Acidithiobacillus ferrooxidans ATCC 23270: one gene and its partner. The protein of the gene in region 2 binds, or shares a complex with, the protein of the main gene of each other region. Links are inferred from orthologs where the notes say so. Each region holds a gene or a part of one and is shown on either strand. Other genes may lie near its edges.

Region 1 (3,464 bases), 2.9 Mb from region 2 along the record:
GGAGCTGGCAGGGGCATTTCCGGCACTGACTTTGCTGGAATTGCAGGAGGATGTGGATCGGGCGGCAGGGGTATGGCGGTGCTGAGGCCGCACCCCGCGTTTCTCTCCGCTGCCATCCTTCTGGGCGGTTGTACCACCCAACCCCCAGCGCTAACCAGCATGGGAGTGCCCAAACCGGACACCGCCCATATCAGCCAGAGGGTGCTGGATTGGGCGGGCACCTACGCCGGGGTGTTGCCCTGTGCGGACTGTCCCGGTGTGCGCGAGACCATTACGCTTAACAAAAACCTCACCATGGAGATCACTACTCAGTATGTGGGTCGCGGTGACCAGATTTTTCGTCGGGGAAACCAATTCTCCTGGGTCGACGGCAACACCATTCGGCTGGAAGGCATGGGCGGTGGGCCGACTCTCTACCGTGTCAGTGAAAACCAGCTCACCCAACTGGGCATGGATGGCAAGCCTGTCACGGGTCCGCTGGCTGCCCGTTTTATCCTGAAAAAATTGCCAAAACCCCGGTGAAACGCAGATAATCCCGCCATGCAAAACTCATTTGACGTTATCGTAGTCGGCGGCGGTCACGCCGGGACGGAAGCGGCTGCCGCAGCCGCCCGTCTCGGCGTGCGCACGCTTCTGCTTACCCAGAATCTCGATACCATCGGCCAGATGTCCTGCAACCCGGCCATCGGTGGCATCGGCAAAGGTCATCTGGTCAAAGAAGTCGATGCGCTCGGCGGCATCATGGCTCTCGCCATCGATCAGGCGGGCATCCAGTTCCGCACCCTCAACGCCAGCAAAGGTCCGGCGGTGCGCGCGACCCGCGCCCAGGCCGATCGCAGTCTGTACAAACGTGCCGTACGCCGTTTGCTCGAAGACATACCCGCCCTGCAACTATTCCAGGGCATGGTCGGCGATCTGCTCATGGAAGGCGACCGGCTGGGTGGCGTCATTCTGGAAACCGGCCTGGTGCTGCGTGCCGCACAGGTCGTTCTGACCACAGGCACCTTTTTGGGTGGCCGGGTGCACATGGGGGATCAGAATTACCCCGCCGGCCGCGCCGGCGACCCGCCATCCAACGCTCTGGCCCAGCGCCTGCGGGAGATGGCCTTCCCGGTGGCGCGGCTGAAAACCGGTACCCCGCCGCGCATCGACGGCCGCAGCATCGACTATGGGGTGCTGGAGGCCCAACCCGGCGATGCGCCACCGCCCGCTTTTTCCTTTATGACCCGGCGTATCGGTGTGCCACAACTGGCCTGCCACATCACCCACACCAACGCCCGCACCCACGAAATCATTCAGACGAACCTGCACCAGTCGGCCATGTACGGCGGTCATATCCAGTCGGTAGGGCCGCGTTACTGTCCCTCCATCGAGGACAAGGTCGTGCGCTTTGCCGATAAGGCGTCGCATCAGGTTTTTCTGGAACCAGAAGGCCTCGATACCCACGAAGTCTACCCCAACGGTATCTCCACCAGCCTGCCCTTCGGTGTCCAGATCGAACTGGTGCGCAGCATGCGCGGTCTGGAAAACGCCGTATTGCTGCGCCCCGGTTACGCCATCGAGTACGACTACCTCGATCCCCGCGAGCTCCACCCCAGTCTGGAAAGCCGACGCTTGCCGGGTCTGTTCTGTGCCGGCCAGATCAACGGCACCACCGGCTACGAGGAGGCTGCGGCCCAGGGACTGCTCGCCGGTCTCAACGCCGCCCGCCGCGCGCGCGAACTCGCGGCGTGGACGCCCGGTCGCCACGAAGCCTATCTAGGGGTGATGGTGGATGATCTTGTCACCCGCGGACTCGACGAACCCTACCGCATGTTCACCAGCCGCGCCGAATATCGCCTGCAACTGCGGGAGGACAATGCCGACCTGCGTCTGACGCCCCATGGCCGGGCATTGGGGCTGGTAGATGACCAGCGCTGGACGGCCTTCAGTGCCAAGCAGGACGCGGTGCAGGCGGAGCGCAACCGTCTCGAGGGCTTGCGCATCCATCCCGGCAGCGCCATCGCCGGGCGTATTGCGGCGAAGACGGATCAGCCCCTTTCCCGCGATGTCACTGCTCTCGAACTCCTCCGCCGCCCCGACTGGGATTACGCCAGCCTGCTCCAGGTGCTCGATCTCGTTCCGTGCAGCGATGCGCAGGCCTGCGAACAACTGGAGATCGAGTGCAAATATGCCGGCTATGTCGCCCGCCAGCACGACGAGATCACTCGCGCCGCGCGCTGGGAGGGAACGGATATCCCTGCCGACATGGACTACGCAGCGGTGCGGGGCCTCTCTACCGAAGTGATGCAGCGCCTCGCCCGTCAGCGACCGCAGACCATCGGTTTGGCCAGCCGTATCCCTGGTGTGACCCCGGCCGCCGTCTCCCTGCTTCTGATTCATGTGAAACGTCGCGGTCTGCGGCAGGCGGGCTGATTCGATGACCAAGCCGGAGCTGTCCTCGCAAGCGCTGCATGCCCGTCTGAATGCCGGACTGGTGGCTCTCGGCCTCGACCGCACGGTCGGTGCTGAGCAGCGTGACCTGCTGATCCACTACGTCGCCCTCCTGCAGCGCTGGAATGCCACCCACAACCTGACGGCGGTGCGGGATCCCCTGGAGATGGTGCCCCGCCATCTGCTGGACAGCCTGGCGGTGCTCCCCTATTTGCCGGAGGGTGCGGTGGTGGATATCGGTAGCGGCGCCGGATTGCCCGGCATCCCCCTTGCTATCTGCTGCCCAGCACAAGCGTTCACCCTGGTGGAACCGGCGGCCAAACGGGTCGCTTTCCTCCGCTACGCCATCGCAGATCTTGGGTTGACCAACGTGCAGGTTGCCCCGCAGGGCAGCGAAGATTATCACCCCGATCTCCTGCCAGACGTCATCATCAGCCGTGCCACCGCGCCCCTCGCTCGTCTCGACGCCATGACCAGGCACCTCCAGGGCCCGCACACCTGGGTGCTTGCCCAGAAAGGTCCGGGTGTCGGGGAGGAGTTGACCGACTGGCCCCGTGCGGCATCCCTCCACATCACCCGTCGGGACCTCGCCGTTCCCGGCCTGCCACCGCGTTTTCTGCTTTCCTGGCGCATCCCGGTCGCCACGCCCTAGCCCCCCGCACCGCTACGGGGTATCCTACGCCAAGTTATCGTCGAAGATGGAAATCCGCCCAGTCGCCATGCGCACCGTCGCTATCGCCAATCAAAAGGGGGGGGTGGGTAAGACCACCACCGCCGTCAATCTGGCCGCCGGACTCGCCCAGAACGGCAAGCGCGTCCTCCTCATCGACCTCGATCCCCAGGCCAATGCGACCACTGGTCTGGGTCTCGGCGGCAGCGCCACGGCGACGATTTACCACGCCCTCCTTGGCGAATTACCCCTGAGCGCGGTGTTGTTGAATGCGTTTCCGGAGGGCCTTTCCCTCGCACCATCCAGCCCCGATCTTGCGGGTGCGGAGGTGGAGCTTTATGGCCGGCCCGATCGTGAGCGG
Region 2 (7,583 bases):
GACCGCATCGCCACCCACATCATCGCTTTTGAAGGCGATGCCCATGTCGAGTTTTTTGCGGGCAACTACCATGAGTATGAAGCCGACAAAAAACGGCGCCTGGGTGAAGAGGGTGCCCGGCCCCACCGCCTGCGTTACAAGCCCATCGTGCGCTGAGGCGCCTTGACTTTCACGCAGCATCTCCTTATCTTCTCAGCCCTTAAGAATTACCCGCAGGAAGTGTCTCATGAAGCGTACTTTTCAGCCCAGCGTCGTTCACCGTAAGCGGACCCACGGTTTCCGTGCCCGCATGGCCACCAAATCCGGCCGCCTCGTGCTCAAGCGCCGTCGTGCCAAGGGCCGTCAGCGCCTTTGTCCGTAAGCCGATGAACCCGGCGCTGGCGCATCCTCATCGTTTTACCCGCGAGGATCGTCTCCGCCAGAAGGTGGCTATCCAGCGCACCCTCAAGCAGGGGCGCAAGAAGGTTTTTCCGGAATTGGTGATCTACGCCCTGCGTAATGAGCTGCCACATCCCAGGCTGGGTCTGGCGGTGAGTCGCAAGGTGGGCAATGCCGTGGTCCGCAACCGCATCAAGCGGCGCCTGCGCGAAGCCTTCCGGCAGCAGTCGGTGCGCACACGGGGGCGCGACGTGCTGGTCGTGGCGCGGCCGAGCGCCCGGCAACTCAGCATGCGGGCCATGGGTGCCTACCTTCAGCAAACCCTGGAGAGAACATGAGTGTGCGGCGCGCGGCAGTGGTCGTGGTGCGCGGCTACCAGTACATCATCAGCCCCATGCTCGGACACAACTGCCGCTTTTTTCCGACCTGCTCCGAATATACCTGTCAGGCCATCGAACGCTACGGCATCGCCAAAGGTTCCTGGCTAGGCATCAAACGCATCAGCCGCTGCCATCCCTGGCACCCCGGTGGTGTCGATCCCGTTCCTTAAAAGCCCTGGGGCCCCATGGATAATCAGAAGACCATCCTCGCCGTTGCACTTGCCGTAGTCGTCTTTCTGCTGTTTCAGGCCTGGCAGGAGCAGAATGCGCCGAAACCTGCAGCCGGACCTGCTGTCAGCCGGAGTGTGACGGCGCCCGGCGCTACGGCCACCTCGCCGGCGCCGGTGGATGTAGTGCCGGCTAGCGCCGGCGGTCTCCCACCGGCGACCGGGGCCGCGGTATCTTTCCAGACGCAGGTGTTCACCGGTCGGATCAGCCTGAACGGCGGAGATATTCAAAACCTGGGCCTGCGCCACTACCCACAGGCGGTGGACGATACCGCCCCTTATCCTCTCCTCGACGGAGCACCGGCCAGGCTCACCATACAACAGAGCGGCTTCGTCAGCAGCGACGGGCAGACCCTGACCGCCCGGTTTGCCGCCCCCGCCGGCCAGACGACCGCAGGCCAGCCCATCGTCCTCACCGGCAAGGCCGGCCCCCTGACCGTAGAAAAAACCTGGACATTCCAACCCGACAGCTATGTGGCGGAAGAACACGTCACCATCACCAATAGCGGGTCCGCGCCGTGGAACGGCAGCTATTTCGATCAGATCCTGCGTAACGACCGCACCGAAACGCACATGTTCATGTCGATTTTCACTGGCGCGGTGCTCATGCACCAGGGCAACTTCAGCGAGGTGAGTTTCAGCGATATCCACGACCATCCGGTACTGAAATCCGGCCCCGGCTGGGCGGGGATGATGGACCATTACTTTCTCACCGCCATCCTGCCCTCTGCTCATGCGCAAGTTCAGGTTTATGCGCGTCCTTCGGGTACCAATTATGTTGCCGGGGTGAGCACCCCGCTGCCCACCCTGGCGCCGGGTCAGAGCACCACCATCACCCAACAGCTCTTCCTTGGGCCGAAGCGGCAACAAACGCTGGCCGCCATGGGGCGCGGCCTGGAACAGACCGTGGACTACGGCTGGTTCGCCATCATCGCCGAGCCCATGCATGTAGTCCTGACCTGGTTCCACGGGCTGGTCGGCAACTGGGGGCTGGCGATCATCCTGCTCGTCATAGTGGTCAAGTCCATCTTCTTCTACCCCTCGGCCATCAGCTACCGTTCCATGGCCAACATGCGGAAGCTCCAGCCCAAGCTGGAGAAACTGAAGCAGGAAGTCGGCGACGATCGCCAGAAGCTGGGCGCGGCCATGATGGAGTTGTATCGCAGCGAGAAGGTCAACCCCATGGCAGGCTGTCTGCCCATCATACTGCAGATGCCCTTCTTTATCGCCCTGTACTGGGTACTGGTGGAGAGCGTCTCCCTGCGGCAGGCGCCCTTCATCCTCTGGATTCATGATCTGGCCATACCCGACCCTTACTTCATCCTGCCCCTGCTCATGGGCATATCCATGTTCTTCCAGCAGCGCCTCAATCCCGCGCCGGTAGACCCCATGCAGAAGCGCATCATGTCCGCGCTGCCGGTGGTCTTCGCCGTGTTCTTCTCCTTCTTCCCCGCAGGCCTAGTGCTCTACTGGCTGACCAACAACGTGGTTTCCATCGGCCAGCAGTACCTGATCACCCGTCATATCATGAAGGCCAAGGACTAGGGTGCCGGTGAGGATTTGTCCGCGCTGAGTTAAGGGCATGGATTATCAGCAGGGAGACACTATCGTGGCGATTGCCACGCCGCCGGGAGAAGGCGGTGTCGGCATTTTGCGCTTCTCCGGACCACAGGCGCCGTCCATCGCGACGGCGCTCTGCGGCCGGCGGTCCGCCAAACCGCTGACACCCCGTCATGCTCATTTTCGCCGCTTTTACGCCCGCGACGGCAGCCTGATCGATCACGGCATTGTCCTCTATTTTCCAGCCCCGAACAGCTACACCGGCGAAACCGTCGTGGAATTGCAGGGCCATGGCAGCCCGCTGGCCCTCGCCAGCCTGCTCACCGAGGCTATCGCCCTTGGCGCACGGGCGGCGCGTGCCGGGGAGTTCAGCGAACGGGCCTTTCTCAATGGCCGGCTTGATCTTGCCCAGGCCGAAGCGGTGGCCGACCTCATCCACGCCCGCAGCGATGCTCAGGCACGAGCCGCGGCAGCGAGTCTGGAGGGCGCCTTTTCACAAGCCGTCGATGACATTCACGGCCAGCTCCTGCGCCTTCTCGCTCTCGCCGAAGCCGGACTGGACTTCAGTGAAGAAGACCTTGGCGATGCCCATGCGCAGGCCATCAGCGACAGCCTGGTACGGCTGGATGCTCAGGTCGCCCATCTGCTCAAGCAGGCACAGCAAGGCGCCCGACTCGCCCGCGGCGGTCGCGTGGTGCTCGCCGGACGACCCAACGTCGGCAAGTCCAGCCTGATGAACGCCCTCGCCCGGCGCGAGTCAGCCATTGTCACCGCCATCCCCGGCACCACCCGCGACCTGCTCCGAGAGGAGATCATCCTCGGCGGACTGCCGGTGGAACTCGTCGACACCGCGGGACTGCGCGAGGCGACGGACGCCGTGGAGGCGGAGGGCGTCGCCCGCGCCCGCAACATATTGCACAGCGCACAACTGATCCTGCTGGTGGCTGATGCGAGCACGGGATGGCAATCGGAGGACGAAGTCATCCTGCGCGACCTACCGGAAGGACCGCGCCGCATCATCTGGAACAAAATGGATCTGGTTTCCGCACCACCCGCCACCCCGACGGGTGAGGAAGCCATAACACTCTCCGCCCAAACCGGCGCAGGTCTCGATACATTACACTGCAGCCTGATTGAAGCACTGGGGGTGCAGGGCGACAGTTGCCCCTTCAGCGCGCGCCGTCGCCATGTCGAAGCCCTGGAAAGCTGTGCGCACCGGCTCGGCATCGCAGGTGACACGCTCCGCCTGGGAGATGCCCCGGAACTGGTCGCCCAGTCCCTGCGTGAAGCCGCGGCAGCGTTGGCCGGCATCACCGGCCACATGGACGTGGAAGACATTCTCGGCGAGATTTTTTCGCGCTTTTGCATCGGGAAATAACGCAGGAACTAGCGTAAAGGCGAAATGAGCCGGCAATACGGTTTCTTAATGGTAGCAAAGCGCACGGCTATTCAGAATGCAATAAACGCGGTAACCGCAAACTCGTTGTCAGCGGCATCCGCAACACTTTGTGGTAATACTCTTTGTGCTGGCGGAATACCGGACAGATCAGGTATTTTCACACTTCTAACGAAATAATCAACCATTATTCTGGTGGACTTGGTAATATGGTACTGGCCACCGATCGCCCAGGTTTTGAATATTCTCTCCTGCGTCGCAACATTGGGTAATCGATCATAGAAGTCATAGCGCAGATCGAACTCTAAACGGTTGGTGACAAAAAATCCGCCGGAAACATAATATCCTTTAGCCGTATTCTGGCTTCCAGGGTAAACCTGGGCGTCCGTAAGCGTGGGTGCGGCTCCTGCGTAGGCATTAAACACCGCGGGGGCATCGATCATTCCGGAGCCACGGATATATTCAAACTTGAGCCATCTTCCCCAACGGTGCATATATCCCTGCGTATACGTCAGACCAAGTCCATCCCGTGTCATGGAGTAGGATTGTCCATTAAAAATGGGGTTCGCATGCTGATACCAGAGGAATCCCGTCACGTCACTGCGAAATGGTCCATGAATTGGCCCAAACCCTTTTAAAATGTAAGACGCCTGCAGGCGCGCTGCGACGAGCGCTCCGCTCGAGGTGTTGGTCGCCACCAGAGGTCCAAAGTTGCCGACCATCACGCCATAGGCGTACTCCATATTTCCCGCACGGAACCAGTCCATTACTTCCGCACCAGGATATCTGAATGCGTTGTTTCCCATTATGTTTTTACCGGGAACAGAATAACTTTCGTATGGCCCTGACCCATAATTGGTATTTGTTGAATAAAACGGCTGCAACATCAGTTGTTGTACGACGGTACTATAATTGAACCCAAACGCAAAGTTCGGGTATCCCTGCATATCCTCTTCCGGACCTGGTGCGCGGATGATACCTACTTCAAAGCGGGCGCCAGGGACATAACTAAATGTAGCATGGGCGTCCATAAGCTGTGGTGTATAGTTGCCGCCAACATGAGTGAACTGATTGTTCCCGAACTCGCCGGCCAACATATATGAAATATGCTTATTGATATTTCCTCGCAGCATGATATGCGCAAAGAGAATATTAAATGACTTGCTGGATGTGTCTTGAGGTGCCACCAGGTTAAACCTCGGAGTCTGGCCATTTTCTGCCGCTGTGCCATTCATGTATTTGTAAAGCGGAATAAAGAACCCGCTGAAGTTTAACAGCGGTGCTTGTACTGGAGAGATACCTTCCAGCTTGAACCAATTTGCAGCAGCGGCAGAATCTATTGAACCCGCAGCCAGAACGGCAACGGCAACGGCATATATTGCATATTTTTTTGGTTGTTTCCTCTTCCCCATATCTATCTCCTTCAGACATCGCCCCGGGCGTGCTGGTTTCGTTGACCAGAAAGCTAACGAGGCAGATGGCTGGCTGGTTACGTGTTATCGGTCCGGCCGATAACACGTTGGAAAACCTAACTGCCATGGCTTATCGTTTTTAGCGGAATCGCCATGATCCAGTCCCAGGAGTTGGTCAGGTAGACGGTGCCCCCCACTATTACGGGGCTTTCGATCCCGAACTGACCACCGATATGATGTTGGTGAAGTTCCTTTCCGGTGGCGGGATTCACAACAAATATGTACTGCCCGGTAGTTATGTACAGCAATCCTTTGTAATAGGTTGGAGCCGAACGCCCCGCGCCTGCTGCAACTTTGGTTGGGACATGCCATGTCCAGAGCAGCTTGCCCGTTTTAAGTTCATACGCCTGGTATGTTGACGCGACGGGATTGCCCACATATACGATGTTGTTGTGGATCATGGGAACGCCCCCTTTAAACGCGGGTATTTTTCCTCCGCTACCCATGTTTCTGGTCCACAGAACCGCGCCGGTCTTGGCATCAAATGCGCGAATGACGTTGCTGAACATGGCCTTTTTATTGGCTTGCGGTTTCGTTGTCGCATCGAGTACGACAACACCATCGGCCGCCGCCGGAGATACGTCGCCAATACCAGTATTACTGGCACCCGGTATCGTCCCTTTCCATACGATATGCCCGTTGGATTCATTCAGACAATAAAGATATGGCTTGATAGCCATAGCAAAATAGATATTGTGCCGATACGCTGTCACACTGGACATGTTGTCCATGCCCCCCACATGGGTTTTCCAGACCTGCTTGCCAGTCGTGGCATTAATCCCAAACGCATTTCCCGCGCCATCGGCAATAAACAAGGTGTTATTGTCATAGGCCGGTGTCGCCATGGTTTCGCCAGGCGTCGCGAAGTACCAAAGAAGCTTGCCGTTGCTGCGGTTAAGGGCATAAATGCCGTTGAAACTCACATTCAGGCCTCGCGCTGAGGCCGATGGATTGTGGGCATATCGCAAGACGTTGGCGAAGTTGAAGGCTACACTGCCGGCGGATAGATATACTGTATTTCCAATGACCAACGGGTTGCCCATCAAATTATTTCCGACAGGACTCGCGCGCCAGATGAGTTTCCCGGTTTTTGCGTTAACCGCATATGCAAACATATCATCGCTTTCCGCATAGACCACACCGTCGACCACCGATGGCCCCAGTGCGTTTCCATAGAACTGGGTTTGTGTTACGGAAGCTTCTGCGGCCCCATAGGTCTTACTCCCGAACGGCGGGTTTGCCAGAGGCCATGCACGGGCTTCCGGAAACAACCATGATACGCCGTTCCTTATCCATTCCGGCGCGTCGTCAGGGACCGGAAATGCAGCATTGTGGGCGGGATTGGCGTATGCGTGTGTCCATTCGGATGGGCCGACACCGGCATCCACGCCAGATGGTGCGTTTTCCGGATGGGATACCGTTCGATAGGGCCCGGTTGAATCCATTGGAACAGCAACAGCGGCGGACGCCAACGGCACCCAGCCGAAGAGGGCCAGCAATAATGCCGATAAAAGAATTTTGTTATGTGGACCATGGTTACGTACAATACTTGGCATATCAAGTCTCCAATCCATTTGGTGAGGTATAACGTACTCTGTCATCAGCTTCGCTTTTTCAGCTGCGTCTCCACTTTTGTTATTCCCATAAACGATATCAACAGAATTAAATGCTCGCTCCCAATAACACAACCAGCGTTATATTTATGGCTGCATCCCGCTTATGATATTCAATGAGTAAATGAAAATGAGAATCCCGCGGCAGCACGAGATGTTTTATGCATGTATTGTGCCAGCCGCATAATGATTACAGGATGCTGTTTTATTTTGTTATTCTTACAACGTGGGTTATCTGGAAGGAGTGGGGAAGGGCCAAACGGCACAGGTCGGCCGTGAAGTTGTCCCAAAAGGGCCAACGAGCGCGTATTTCGATCTCATTTGGCCTTGCCAAGTAAGGGGCCAGACTGGCGCCTCGCTCGAAATTATAGCTTCTCGCCGCCCGGCACATCTTCACGGTCGACGATCAGTCCGAGATTTTTCATGCGGGTGTGCAGTTGCTTACGGCTGATACCAAGCAACAGTGCGGCCTGACTCTTGTTGGATTGCGCCTTGTTCAGGGCCGACACGACTGCCTCGCGCTCTACGGCGTGGAGATCATAAGCCCCCCCAAAGGG

What was found.
Region 1: the proteins of mnmE (region 2) and mnmG are in contact, whole or in part, in a solved structure (PDB 9HIP), measured with the Escherichia coli proteins. The link is inferred for Acidithiobacillus ferrooxidans ATCC 23270 from one-to-one orthologs.

Annotation. Positions count from the first base shown.
Region 1 is NC_011761.1:2,894,345-2,897,808, reverse strand. The notes cover bases 1-2,977. They hold mnmG (tRNA uridine-5-carboxymethylaminomethyl(34) synthesis enzyme MnmG), read left to right. Parts: upstream 1-540; coding sequence 541-2,415; downstream 2,416-2,977. Other genes in these bases: rsmG (16S rRNA (guanine(527)-N(7))-methyltransferase RsmG), read left to right, coding at 2,420-2,977; AFE_RS14740 (copper resistance protein NlpE), read left to right, coding at 73-522; AFE_RS14745 (class I SAM-dependent methyltransferase), read left to right, coding at 1-85. In the rest of the region: more of rsmG, read left to right, coding at 2,978-3,085; AFE_RS14725 (ParA family protein), read left to right, coding at 3,132-3,464. UniProt on the Escherichia coli protein: NAD-binding protein involved in the addition of a carboxymethylaminomethyl (cmnm) group at the wobble position (U34) of certain tRNAs, forming tRNA-cmnm(5)s(2)U34.
Region 2 is NC_011761.1:30,931-38,513, reverse strand. The notes cover bases 1,859-4,745. They hold mnmE (tRNA uridine-5-carboxymethylaminomethyl(34) synthesis GTPase MnmE), read left to right. Parts: upstream 1,859-2,567; coding sequence 2,568-3,923; downstream 3,924-4,745. Other genes in these bases: AFE_RS00140 (porin family protein), read right to left, coding at 3,995-4,745; yidC (membrane protein insertase YidC), read left to right, coding at 1,859-2,530. In the rest of the region: energy-dependent translational throttle protein EttA, read left to right, coding at 1-156; rpmH (50S ribosomal protein L34), read left to right, coding at 227-361; rnpA (ribonuclease P protein component), read left to right, coding at 330-716; membrane protein insertion efficiency factor YidD, read left to right, coding at 713-928; more of yidC, read left to right, coding at 944-1,858; more of AFE_RS00140, read right to left, coding at 4,746-5,353; AFE_RS00135 (outer membrane protein assembly factor BamB family protein), read right to left, coding at 5,470-6,969; AFE_RS00130 (sigma-54-dependent transcriptional regulator), read right to left, coding at 7,392-7,583. UniProt on the Escherichia coli protein: Exhibits a very high intrinsic GTPase hydrolysis rate. Involved in the addition of a carboxymethylaminomethyl (cmnm) group at the wobble position (U34) of certain tRNAs, forming tRNA-cmnm(5)s(2)U34.